Regions from separate parts of the Bombilactobacillus folatiphilus genome, predicted to be linked through region 1. Evidence: predicted binding sites of a transcription regulator. Region 1 holds the regulator's gene; each other region holds the start of a gene.
What was found. The regulator NrdR, encoded in region 1, represses ribonucleotide reductase genes. The targets are predictions, from matches to a motif close to ACACNATATATNGTGT.
Positions count from the first base shown of each region.

Region 1 (3,288 bases):
GGAAGTTGTCCCCCGAACAGCAGAATTAACCACCAAGGGTATCGCTAAGCTGGGACCAGAACCCTTAACTCCAGCTTACACTTACGAAACTTTGGCGGATGGTTTGCAGCGTAAAAAGAAAAATATAAAAACGGTTTTGTTGGATCAACAAGTTGTTTCTGGTTTAGGCAATATTTATGTCGATGAAGTTTTGTGGCAAGCGCAAATTAATCCGGAAGAACCCGCTAACAATTTGACGACCGCGCAACTCACAGCTTTATATTCAGCAATTAATGACACGATTCAAGCCGCAATTGCGGCTGGTGGGACGACAATTCGTAGTTATGTGGATGCTGCGGGGAATCAAGGACAATTTCAGCTGCAATTAAGGGCTTATAAGCAGGATGGCAAGCCGTGTCAACGTTGTGGTACTACAATTGAGAAAATCAAAGTTGGTGGTCGTGGAACACATTTCTGTCCTCATTGTCAGAAGTTGAACTAATGGGACAGGTTATTGGTATTACAGGTGGAATTGCTAGCGGGAAGACCACGGTTGGTGAATTAATTCGAGCAGCAGGTTTTTTGGTGATTGATGCCGACCAAGTTGCTCAAGAACTGATCGCTAGTCCATCAATCGTTCACGAATTGGCGGAGCGCTTTGGTTCACGCATTTTAAATCGTGATGGTAGTTTGAATCGTGCTCAACTTAGCCAAATTGTGTTTGGTCATGCATCCAAACTGCAAATTTTGAATGAGTTAACACAGCCAGTCATTCGTCAACAATTATTAGCACAAATGGACGCAGCACGTGCTGGTGAATCCAAGGTGTTTTTTGAAATCCCGTTACTGTTTGAACAACATTACGAGCGGTTGGTTGATCAAATTGTGGTGGTTTCTGTGCCCGAGCAACAACAATTAACGCGGCTAATGCAGCGCAATGGCTTCACAAAAGCGCAAGCACGCGTTAGAATAAACAGTCAATTACCGATCGCACAAAAATGTCAGCGCGCGGATTTTGTTTTGGATAATACCCAAGGTCCACACGAATTGGCGCAACAAGTTCAAGCGCTTTTGACGCAGATATAAGGGAGTAAGGAATATGATTTGTCCACATTGCCAACAAAATGCTTCACGCGTCACGGATAGTCGGCCGAGCGATGAGGGCAAGGTCATTCGGCGGCGGCGTGAATGTGAAAATTGCGGTTATCGTTTTACAACTTTTGAGCGTGTGGAACAGGTGCCAATTTTAGTTGTGAAAAAGGATGGTAGTCGTGAGGAATTTAATCGTGATAAATTGTTACGGGGCATTGTGCGAGCGGCTGAAAAACGACCGGTCACTTTAGAAAACATGAATAAATTAGTTAATAAAGTTGAGGCGCAGATTCAGGCGATGGGCGAAAATGAAGTTCCTTCACGCAAAATTGGGGAATTTGTGATGCAAGAATTAGTGGATATTGACGATATTACCTATATTCGTTTTGCGAGCGTCTATCGACAATTTACAGATATTAATGGTTTTATGCAAGAAGTTCAAGATATGATGACGACACGTCATCAATTAGATAAGGATACTGATCATGACAAGTAATTCGGCAATGGTGGATCCGTTATGGGGCTATTGGGTTGTCAGTGAGAGCACTTTAACGCAACTTGATTATCAAGTCTTAACCGATTTATATCAACCACTGATGGGGAGTCACGCGTTGAGTTTGTATCAATTATTGTGGCAACATCAAGAACCTTTGCTGTCACAACGCCAGCCACATGCCCAACTTTTAAATTTATTAGATCTGGATGCACATGCATTTTATGCTGCTCGCATCAAATTAGAAGCGTTGGCTTTGTTGCAAACATTTCAAAATCAAGATAGTTGGGGCCATTATTTAATTTACCAACTCAAACGTCCGCTAACCGGTGCGGAATTTATGCGTGATAATATTTTGACGACGTTTTTAATGGAAAAAATTGGGCAACCGGATTTTAAAAAATTACGGAAGAAATATGCTCCAATGCAACACAATCTACATCAAGCACAGGAAATTACGAAGAGTTTTTTAGATGTTTTTCGGCTTTCTAATGCTGTGGTGGATGCGCCTAGTGAAACTAGCGCCGTTTTGCCTAAGCAGGTGCAATATACAACACAACAGATGGCAGAATTTGATTGGGATTTATTGGCGCAACGTTTGGCACCACTGAAAGTATCTGCGGCTCAAATTCAAACTGCGCGCACAGATTTGTTTAATTTGCATACATTTTATGGTTTGGATGAGATGGAATTAGCGAATTTAATTGCCAAAACAATCAATTTGCAGACGAATCAAATTGATTTGCCACGGTTAACAAAGTTAGTGCAAAAAAAGTATGAAAAACGGTCCAATATGCAGGCACGGCTGTCTGGAGAAGAGCCCAAACAAAAGCCACAGGAAAACTTGCAGGATTTACCGCAGCAACAAGTTCAATTAGTGCGGTCAGCACAAAAATTGGCACCAGCTGAATTTTTAGCAGCTAAAAAGCGGCAAAAAGGTGTGGCAGTGTTCAGTTCGGATGTCCAAGTGTTACGTAAATTGCAGGCGCGACATATTCTGCCAGATGAAGTGATTAATATTTTGGTGAATTATGTGCTGGATAATTCGGCTACTTTGACGAATAGTTTTGTCGAAAAAATTGCGGGTGACTGGATGCAGCACCAATTGACTTCAGCAGCGGCAGCCGTCAAATATTTACAAAGTTTTCCACAGCAAAAGCGTGTGCGAAAAAGTAAGAAGTCGACTAAACAAGAAGCAGCCACAGATTGGTCACAAGCTTCCAGTCAAGAAGTTAGTCCCACTGAATTAGCGAAATTGCAGCAACAATTGCAAAAATTAAACAAGAAGCCCCAATGAGGTGCGTAAATGGAAAAGTTATCCCAGTCTTTGTCAAGAATTATTAAAGACCGCAAATGGCAAGATCAATATCAAGATTTGTTAGCGCAGGCGGTTAAAGATCCTGATGTGCAACAATTTTTGCAGGAACATCAAGCACAAGTTAATGAAGCAATCTTGCAGCAAGGTTTGGATGCAATTTACGAGTTTGTGCAGGCTAAAAAGCATATGAATGCGTTTGCGGCAGGTTATCAACCACGATTAATTTTTAAAAATCGGGCGATTCAAGTTAGTTATGAACCAGATCAAGAATTAATCGCACACAAAGAACAGCAACGTTTTGAGCAAAATTTTATGACAATTGATATGAGTAGTGATATTAAACAAGCCGATTTAACAGCTTTTGCGCAAGGTGCTAGTGGCCGGCAGAATGCCTTGGCAGCCGCTT
Region 1 is NZ_CP093366.1:600,829-604,116, forward strand. It holds gene mutM (bifunctional DNA-formamidopyrimidine glycosylase/DNA-(apurinic or apyrimidinic site) lyase) at 1-481, shown strand, start outside; gene coaE (dephospho-CoA kinase) at 481-1,065, shown strand; gene nrdR (transcriptional regulator NrdR) at 1,079-1,567, shown strand; gene MOO45_RS03110 (DnaD domain protein) at 1,557-2,861, shown strand; gene dnaI (primosomal protein DnaI) at 2,871-3,288, shown strand, end outside.

Region 2 (3,288 bases), 460 kb from region 1:
TGATATTATAGATTCTAGTCCACGAACGATAAAAGTTTATTTAAAGTCTGATAGTGATCAGTCGGTTAGTGATTAGAATACGAGGAGAAAAATGGTTAAATATTTTGGTACCGATGGTGTGCGGGGCATTGCGAATAAAGAATTGACCCCAGAATTGGCTTTTAAATTAGGACGTGCTGGTGGGTATGTTTTATCACAGCAAAAAGATAGTGATGAAGAGCGGGCGGTGGTTTTGGTTGCTCGTGATACACGTAAATCTGGACAAATGTTAGAAACAGCTTTGATTTCAGGATTGCTGTCTGTTGGAATTGAAGTTTTAAATTTGGGTGTCATTACCACGCCGGCAGTTGCTTATTTAGTTAAAGTTCAGGATGCTGATGCAGGTATTATGATTTCTGCTTCCCATAATCCGGCTAGTGATAATGGGATTAAATTTTTTGGTTCCGATGGCTATAAGCTCAAAGATGCCACTGAAGAAGAAATTGAACATTTTTTGGATCAAGAAGTAGATACTTTACCTCGTCCTTCTGCAGGTGGAATCGGTATTTTAGAAGATTACAAAGAAGGTTCCTTGAAGTACTTAGAGTTTTTGAAACAAAGTGTTTCAGAGGATTTATCAGGGATTAAGGCTGTTTTAGATGGAGCCAACGGTTCAACAAGTAATTTGTTAAGTAAACTATTCGCGGATTTAAACGTTGATTTTACGGCAATCTCTACTAATCCGGATGGTGTTAATATTAACAGTGGCGTTGGTTCGACGCATCCTGAAAAGTTGGCTCGTGAAGTTGTTAAGCAAGGTGCTCAGATTGGCTTAGCGTTTGATGGTGACGCCGATCGGTGTATTGCAGTTGATGAAAAAGGTAACATTGTAGATGGCGATAAAATCATGTTTATATTGGGCAATTATTTCAAAGCGCATGGTCGTTTGAAAAAGGATACAATCGTTACCACCGTTATGAGTAATTTAGGCTTGTATAAAGCAATTGAGGCTAACGGAATGAAATCAGTGCAGACTGATGTTGGTGACCGTAATGTAGCTGCAGAGATTGTTCAAAATGGTTATAACTTAGGTGGTGAACAATCAGGTCATATCATTATTTTTGATATTCATAATACTGGTGATGGGATGTTGACTGGCATTCAATTGTTAAATGTTATGAAGCAAACTGGTAAATCATTGTCAGAGTTAGCTGCGCCTGTTAAAACATATCCGCAGGTTTTAATTAACGTTCAGGTTAAGGATAAGAATAATTGGCAAGATTATCCTAATATCCAGACTGCAATTGATACAGTTGAAAAAGAGATGAACGGTGATGGTCGTGTTTTGGTACGACCTAGCGGTACAGAAGCACTTTTACGTGTCATGGTTGAGGCTGCGACTAAAGAAGAAGCGCAACGTTTTGGCAAACAAATCGCTCAAGTAGTTCAAGATGAGATGGGACTAGATTAAGATTTAGTTGTATATTTAAGTTTCTCCGATGGTTGAAAATAATGTCAACTATTGGAGTTTTTTGTGGTCCCAATTAAGGTTCATATAATTGTAAATTTAGTTTTTTATACAACATTTAGTATATTAAACAAAATTCATACACTATATGTTGTTATATATATGCTATGATGGATAATGTGTTTAGAGGAGGACAATATGATGATAGTTTTGAGCGGTATGATTGGTGCTGGAAAAAGTAGTTTGGCAACGCTAGTTTCTGAACATTTAGGAACCAAAGCTTTTTACGAGCAGGTGGACGATAATCCAGTCTTGCCTTTGTTTTATGCAGATCCTAAAAAATATGCTTTTTTATTGCAAATTTATTTTCTGAATAAACGTTTTGCATCGATTAAACAAGCTTTGGCTGATGATAATAATGTTTTGGACCGTTCAATTTATGAGGATTCTTTATTTTTCCATATCAATGCTGATATGGGACGAGCTACAGATCAAGAAGTAAAAGTTTATGACGAATTATTAGACAATATGATGGAAGAGTTGCCTTACGCTGCACATAAAAAAGCACCTGATTTACTAGTACATTTGGATGTTTCCTACGATAAAATGTTGGAGCATATTCAAAAACGTGGTCGTTCGTATGAATTGCCTGAAAATGATCCTTCGCTGATTGATTATTATCATAATTTATTGGGACGTTATGACCAGTGGTATGCTGACTATCACTATAGTCCTAAAATGAAAATTAGCTGTGATGAGTATGATTTTGTAGAAAATGAACATGATCGAGCAAAAGTTCTGAAGTTGATTGATGAGAAGTTAAAAGAACGTGGGACGTTATAATTAATGTGGGTCAGTAAATATTAAACAATGTGTTCAAATAAAACGGTGAGTACGCTATGAATTTCAACAATGTTACCATTTTGAAAAATTCATATGAAGTCATCGTTTTTTTATTTGGTATAAATGGGCTTTGTGGATTTATTTTGATATAATTAAATATATTAACCAAATTCAAGGGAGCACTGATGAATGAATATTGGGATATTTACGGATACTTATTTTCCACAAGTCAGTGGCGTAGCAACTTCGATTCAAACTTTAAAAAATGACTTAGAACAAAAAGGGAACACTGTCTATATTTTTACGACAACGGATCCGCATGTAGATAAAAATACAATTGAGCCAAATATTTTTCGGTTGGGAAGTGTGCCCTTTATTTCCTTTACAGATCGTCGCATTGCTTATCGAGGTATGTTTCATGCTCTGAAATTGGCTAAAGAGTTAAATTTAGACATTGTGCATACACAAACAGAATTTTCGTTAGGTTTAATTGGTAAATTTGTAGCTCATAGTTTAAAAATTCCTTGTGTGCATACGTATCACACGATGTATGAAGATTATTTACATTATGTTTTAAATGGTCATCTGTTAAAGCCGTATCATGTTAAGCAAATGTCTAAATTATTTATTTCAGGAATGTCTGGTGTGATCGCTCCTAGTCAAAAGGTTTACGATACTTTAAGTCGTTATGGCATTAAAACACCGATGACAATTATTCCTACGGGCGTTGATCTTTCAAATTTTACTCAAAAGATTGATACTACAACTTTAGAAAAACAATTACATTTAACTAATTGCCAGCCTATTTTGTTGACGTTAAGTCGAATTGCTAATGAGAAAAAAATTGAATTATTATTGCAACAATTACCCAATTTAATTTCACATTATCCTGATATAATGTTACTTATCGTTGGTGGTGGGCCTGATATGGATGATTTGCTTGTGCAAGTCGATCGGTTACGGATTCAAGAGCATGTCAAATTTGTTGGTGAAGTTGA
Region 2 is NZ_CP093366.1:1,065,539-1,068,826, reverse strand. It holds gene MOO45_RS05445 (CdaR family protein) at 1-76, shown strand, start outside; gene glmM (phosphoglucosamine mutase) at 92-1,450, shown strand; gene MOO45_RS05435 (deoxynucleoside kinase) at 1,649-2,290, shown strand; gene MOO45_RS05430 (glycosyltransferase) at 2,480-3,288, shown strand, end outside.
Region 2: a site for NrdR is predicted at 1,589-1,604, ahead of MOO45_RS05435 (deoxynucleoside kinase). Genes of this name have one in related genera too.

Region 3 (3,288 bases), 460 kb from region 1:
TGTTACAGACAGAAAAATATCTAATTACAAAAAGTGATTTTATGTGAAACGATTACTTGACTGATTTCATCAACAAATCCACTTCAGTTTTTAACTGCGGCCATGAATCATTTCGCAAGATGTGAGCGCATGTTTGCAAGACTTGCGGCACCAGCAAATCACGTCGAAACTCTTTGCTATGCAAGCGCTGCGCCAACAAATCTGGCGTATCTCCGCGCATTTTTAAACGTTGCATCAACAAGTGCTCATCCACCGTTAAAAACCACACCATGGCTTGTTGAGAATAAGCTTGAACATAACTAACAGCGCCTTTAGTATCTAAGACAATACTCACCACGTCGGATTTGGCCCAAGCCTTGGTCAAGCCCTCTTTGGAGGAACCATACAGATGTCCACTATAAGTCACTGATTCCAGATACTCATTTTGACGAAAAGTTGACGGCGTTTCAAAATAATAATCTACACCATCAACTTCATGCTTCCGTTTGGGTCTAGTCGTATGCGTCACAACTGCCGGAATCTGATATTGCTGCTTTAAATAAGTGCTCACCGTCGTTTTGCCAACACCGCTCGCGCCAGTAATAATGATAACTTTTTGCATTGATTTACTCCAAATAATTGTCAAATTAGGCTTTATCGCTTATGATAAAGATTGTTTTAGTGAAGGGAGTTGCGCATTATGAAGATGGATAACATTAAAGTTGGCGATAAATTACAAGGTCATGTTGAAGAAGATATGGAACAACCCTTTACGGGCACCGTTGAAAAACTTTACACCAATTCCGTTTTAATTGATATTGAACAATATGATCCACAAGATAACGATAATGTCATTGAATTGAATCATAAAATTGTCGTCAATGCACAAAATCTGAAAAAACCAGCTAAAAAATAAATAACAGTATAAAAAAGCTTCTCGGTCCTTCTTTTGAACGACTAAGAAGCCTTTTTTATGGAAGCATTTGTAAGAAAGTATTCGATGGAATACGAATCAATGTGTAATCAGTTGCCACACTACCTACATGCATCCCCAAACCGTTACGCCAATTATTTTTGTAATGGGCCACCATCGTAATTACATAAGCCTTTTGATATTTTTGATCATATTTTCGCGTATGCGGCCACGGATAATTCTTCGCATTCAAACTAATCGATTGGTCACCATCCACAACTGAAGCGTTATTACTGGGAACACTGTACTTAGCCCCATGAGTCCAATAAGTATAATACTGAATTATATTTTTGTCGGCAGCCCCTTTAGCTTGGACATAGTATCCTTGACTGCTCTTAGTCTGCATCACCAATGGTTGAACTTCGTAATTAAGTGTTATGCGTTGACTATCTTTAGCATTCGCTCTATCCAAAACGGTAACGTAAAGCATGCCACCAACCGCGATCAACGCAATTAAAAATTCTATGATATCCAAAAACCAATTCATCTGTGAATGATGTTTTTTTTGCACCACAATCATCTTTAAATGGCGTTGCCGTGTATGAAAAATAATCCCAGCCACAAGACAAATAACCACGATCCAACACAATACTCCCAAAATATTCCAATTAAGATGCATCAACATTCTCCAAATTCATCATAAATTTATTAGTTCTATTATAGCTCACTTCGGTCTGGGTCGCATTAATGAAAACCGGATTTTAACATTAGAAAAAGAGCTTTTTTACTTGACAAATTGCTCGAAATATATAAGAACTAACGTTCGACATTTTTTTAAATTGTACAAACGCCTAGTACATCAACCACACTATCATGTAGTTCGACATCGTACTAAATACAATATATTGTATTTGCCTATTTTGGGTTTTATAATGAGTGCTAATCAAATAGGAGGTCGTCGCAATGAAAAAAACAGCATTGATTTACACCAAAAATGGTTGCATGCAATGCAAGATGACAAAGCGCTTTTTAACTGAACATCAAATTGATTTTCAAGAAGTGAACATTAATCAACAGCCGGAATCTTTAGCAACTTTAAAACAGCAAGGCTTTCAAAGTGTGCCTATCGTGATAGCCGATGGCGTCCAACCCATTGTCGGTTTTCGTCCAGATGAACTGAAAGCTCTGGTGTAATCATGCTGATTGCTTATTACACGATCACCGGTCAGACGCGGCGTTTTATCGAAAAAACGCAACTGTCCGCCTATGAAATCAACGATACGGATCCTTTTCACCAAATGAGTGCCCCATATTTGCTAGCAGTGCCCGCCTATGATGACGAAATGATGGACGCTGTCATTGATTTTTTGGGGTATCAAACTAATGCTCAACGTCTAGTAGGCGTTGTCGGCAGTGGTAATCGCAACTTTAATGAGTTGTATATTCACACGGCTAAAGACATCGCCAGAGGGCTGGGTGTTCCTGTGGTCTTCGATTATGAATTCAATGGAACGCTGACAGATGTCGCAAATTTTCAGAAAGTGGTTGAACAACTTGAGTCTAAACAACATTGATATCGCTAAAGTTCACTATTTCAAGCTAAACAATGAATTAAATATCCCCGTCGATGGTCACATTCCCTTAGCCAAAGATCAAGAAGCCCTGACCGCATTTTGGCAAGAAAATGTGACACCGAACACCAAGATTTTGCCTGATGTGCTTGATCATTTAACCAATCTGGTTCAAAACGATTATTTGGAAGGTGCTTTTTTTAAAAAATATTCGAAAGCTTTTATCCAACAGCTTTACCAATATCTATTAGATCAACATTTTCAATTTAAATCTTTCATGGCAGCTTACAAATTTTATAATCAGTATGCTTTAAAAACCAACGATGGTAACTATTATTTAGAAAATTATGAACTGCGGGTTCTCAATAATGCCTTGTATTTCGCAGATGGCAACGAACAATTGGCCCAGCAATTAGCCGACGAAATGATTCATCAACGCTATCAGCCGGCAACGCCAACCTTTTTGAATGCTGGTAAAAAGCGACGTGGTGAATTCGTGTCATGCTTTTTGATTCAAACGACTGACGATATGAATTCAATTGGCCGCGCTATTAATAGTGCGTTGCAACTTTCCCGCATTGGTGGCGGTGTGGGGATTACTCTGTCCAATTTACGTGAAGCGGGGGCGCCGATTAAGGGCGTGGAGAACTTATCTAGCGGCGTTTTGCCAGTGATGAAACTATTAGAAGATAGTTTCAGTTACAGTAACCAACTGGGGCAACGCCAAGGTGCCGGCGCTGTTTATTTGAACGTCTTTCATCCCGATATTATTGATTTTTTGTCTGCTAAAAAAGAAAACGCCGATGAGAAAATTCGGGTAAAAAC
Region 3 is NZ_CP093366.1:138,754-142,041, reverse strand. It holds gene MOO45_RS00640 (guanylate kinase) at 53-601, opposite strand; gene MOO45_RS00635 (DUF2187 family protein) at 680-895, shown strand; gene MOO45_RS00630 (LVIS_2131 family protein) at 951-1,571, opposite strand; gene nrdH (glutaredoxin-like protein NrdH) at 1,856-2,086, shown strand; gene MOO45_RS00620 (ribonucleotide reductase stimulatory protein) at 2,089-2,466, shown strand; gene nrdE (class 1b ribonucleoside-diphosphate reductase subunit alpha) at 2,414-3,288, shown strand, end outside.
Region 3: a site for NrdR is predicted at 1,788-1,803, ahead of nrdH (glutaredoxin-like protein NrdH). Genes of this name have one in related genera too.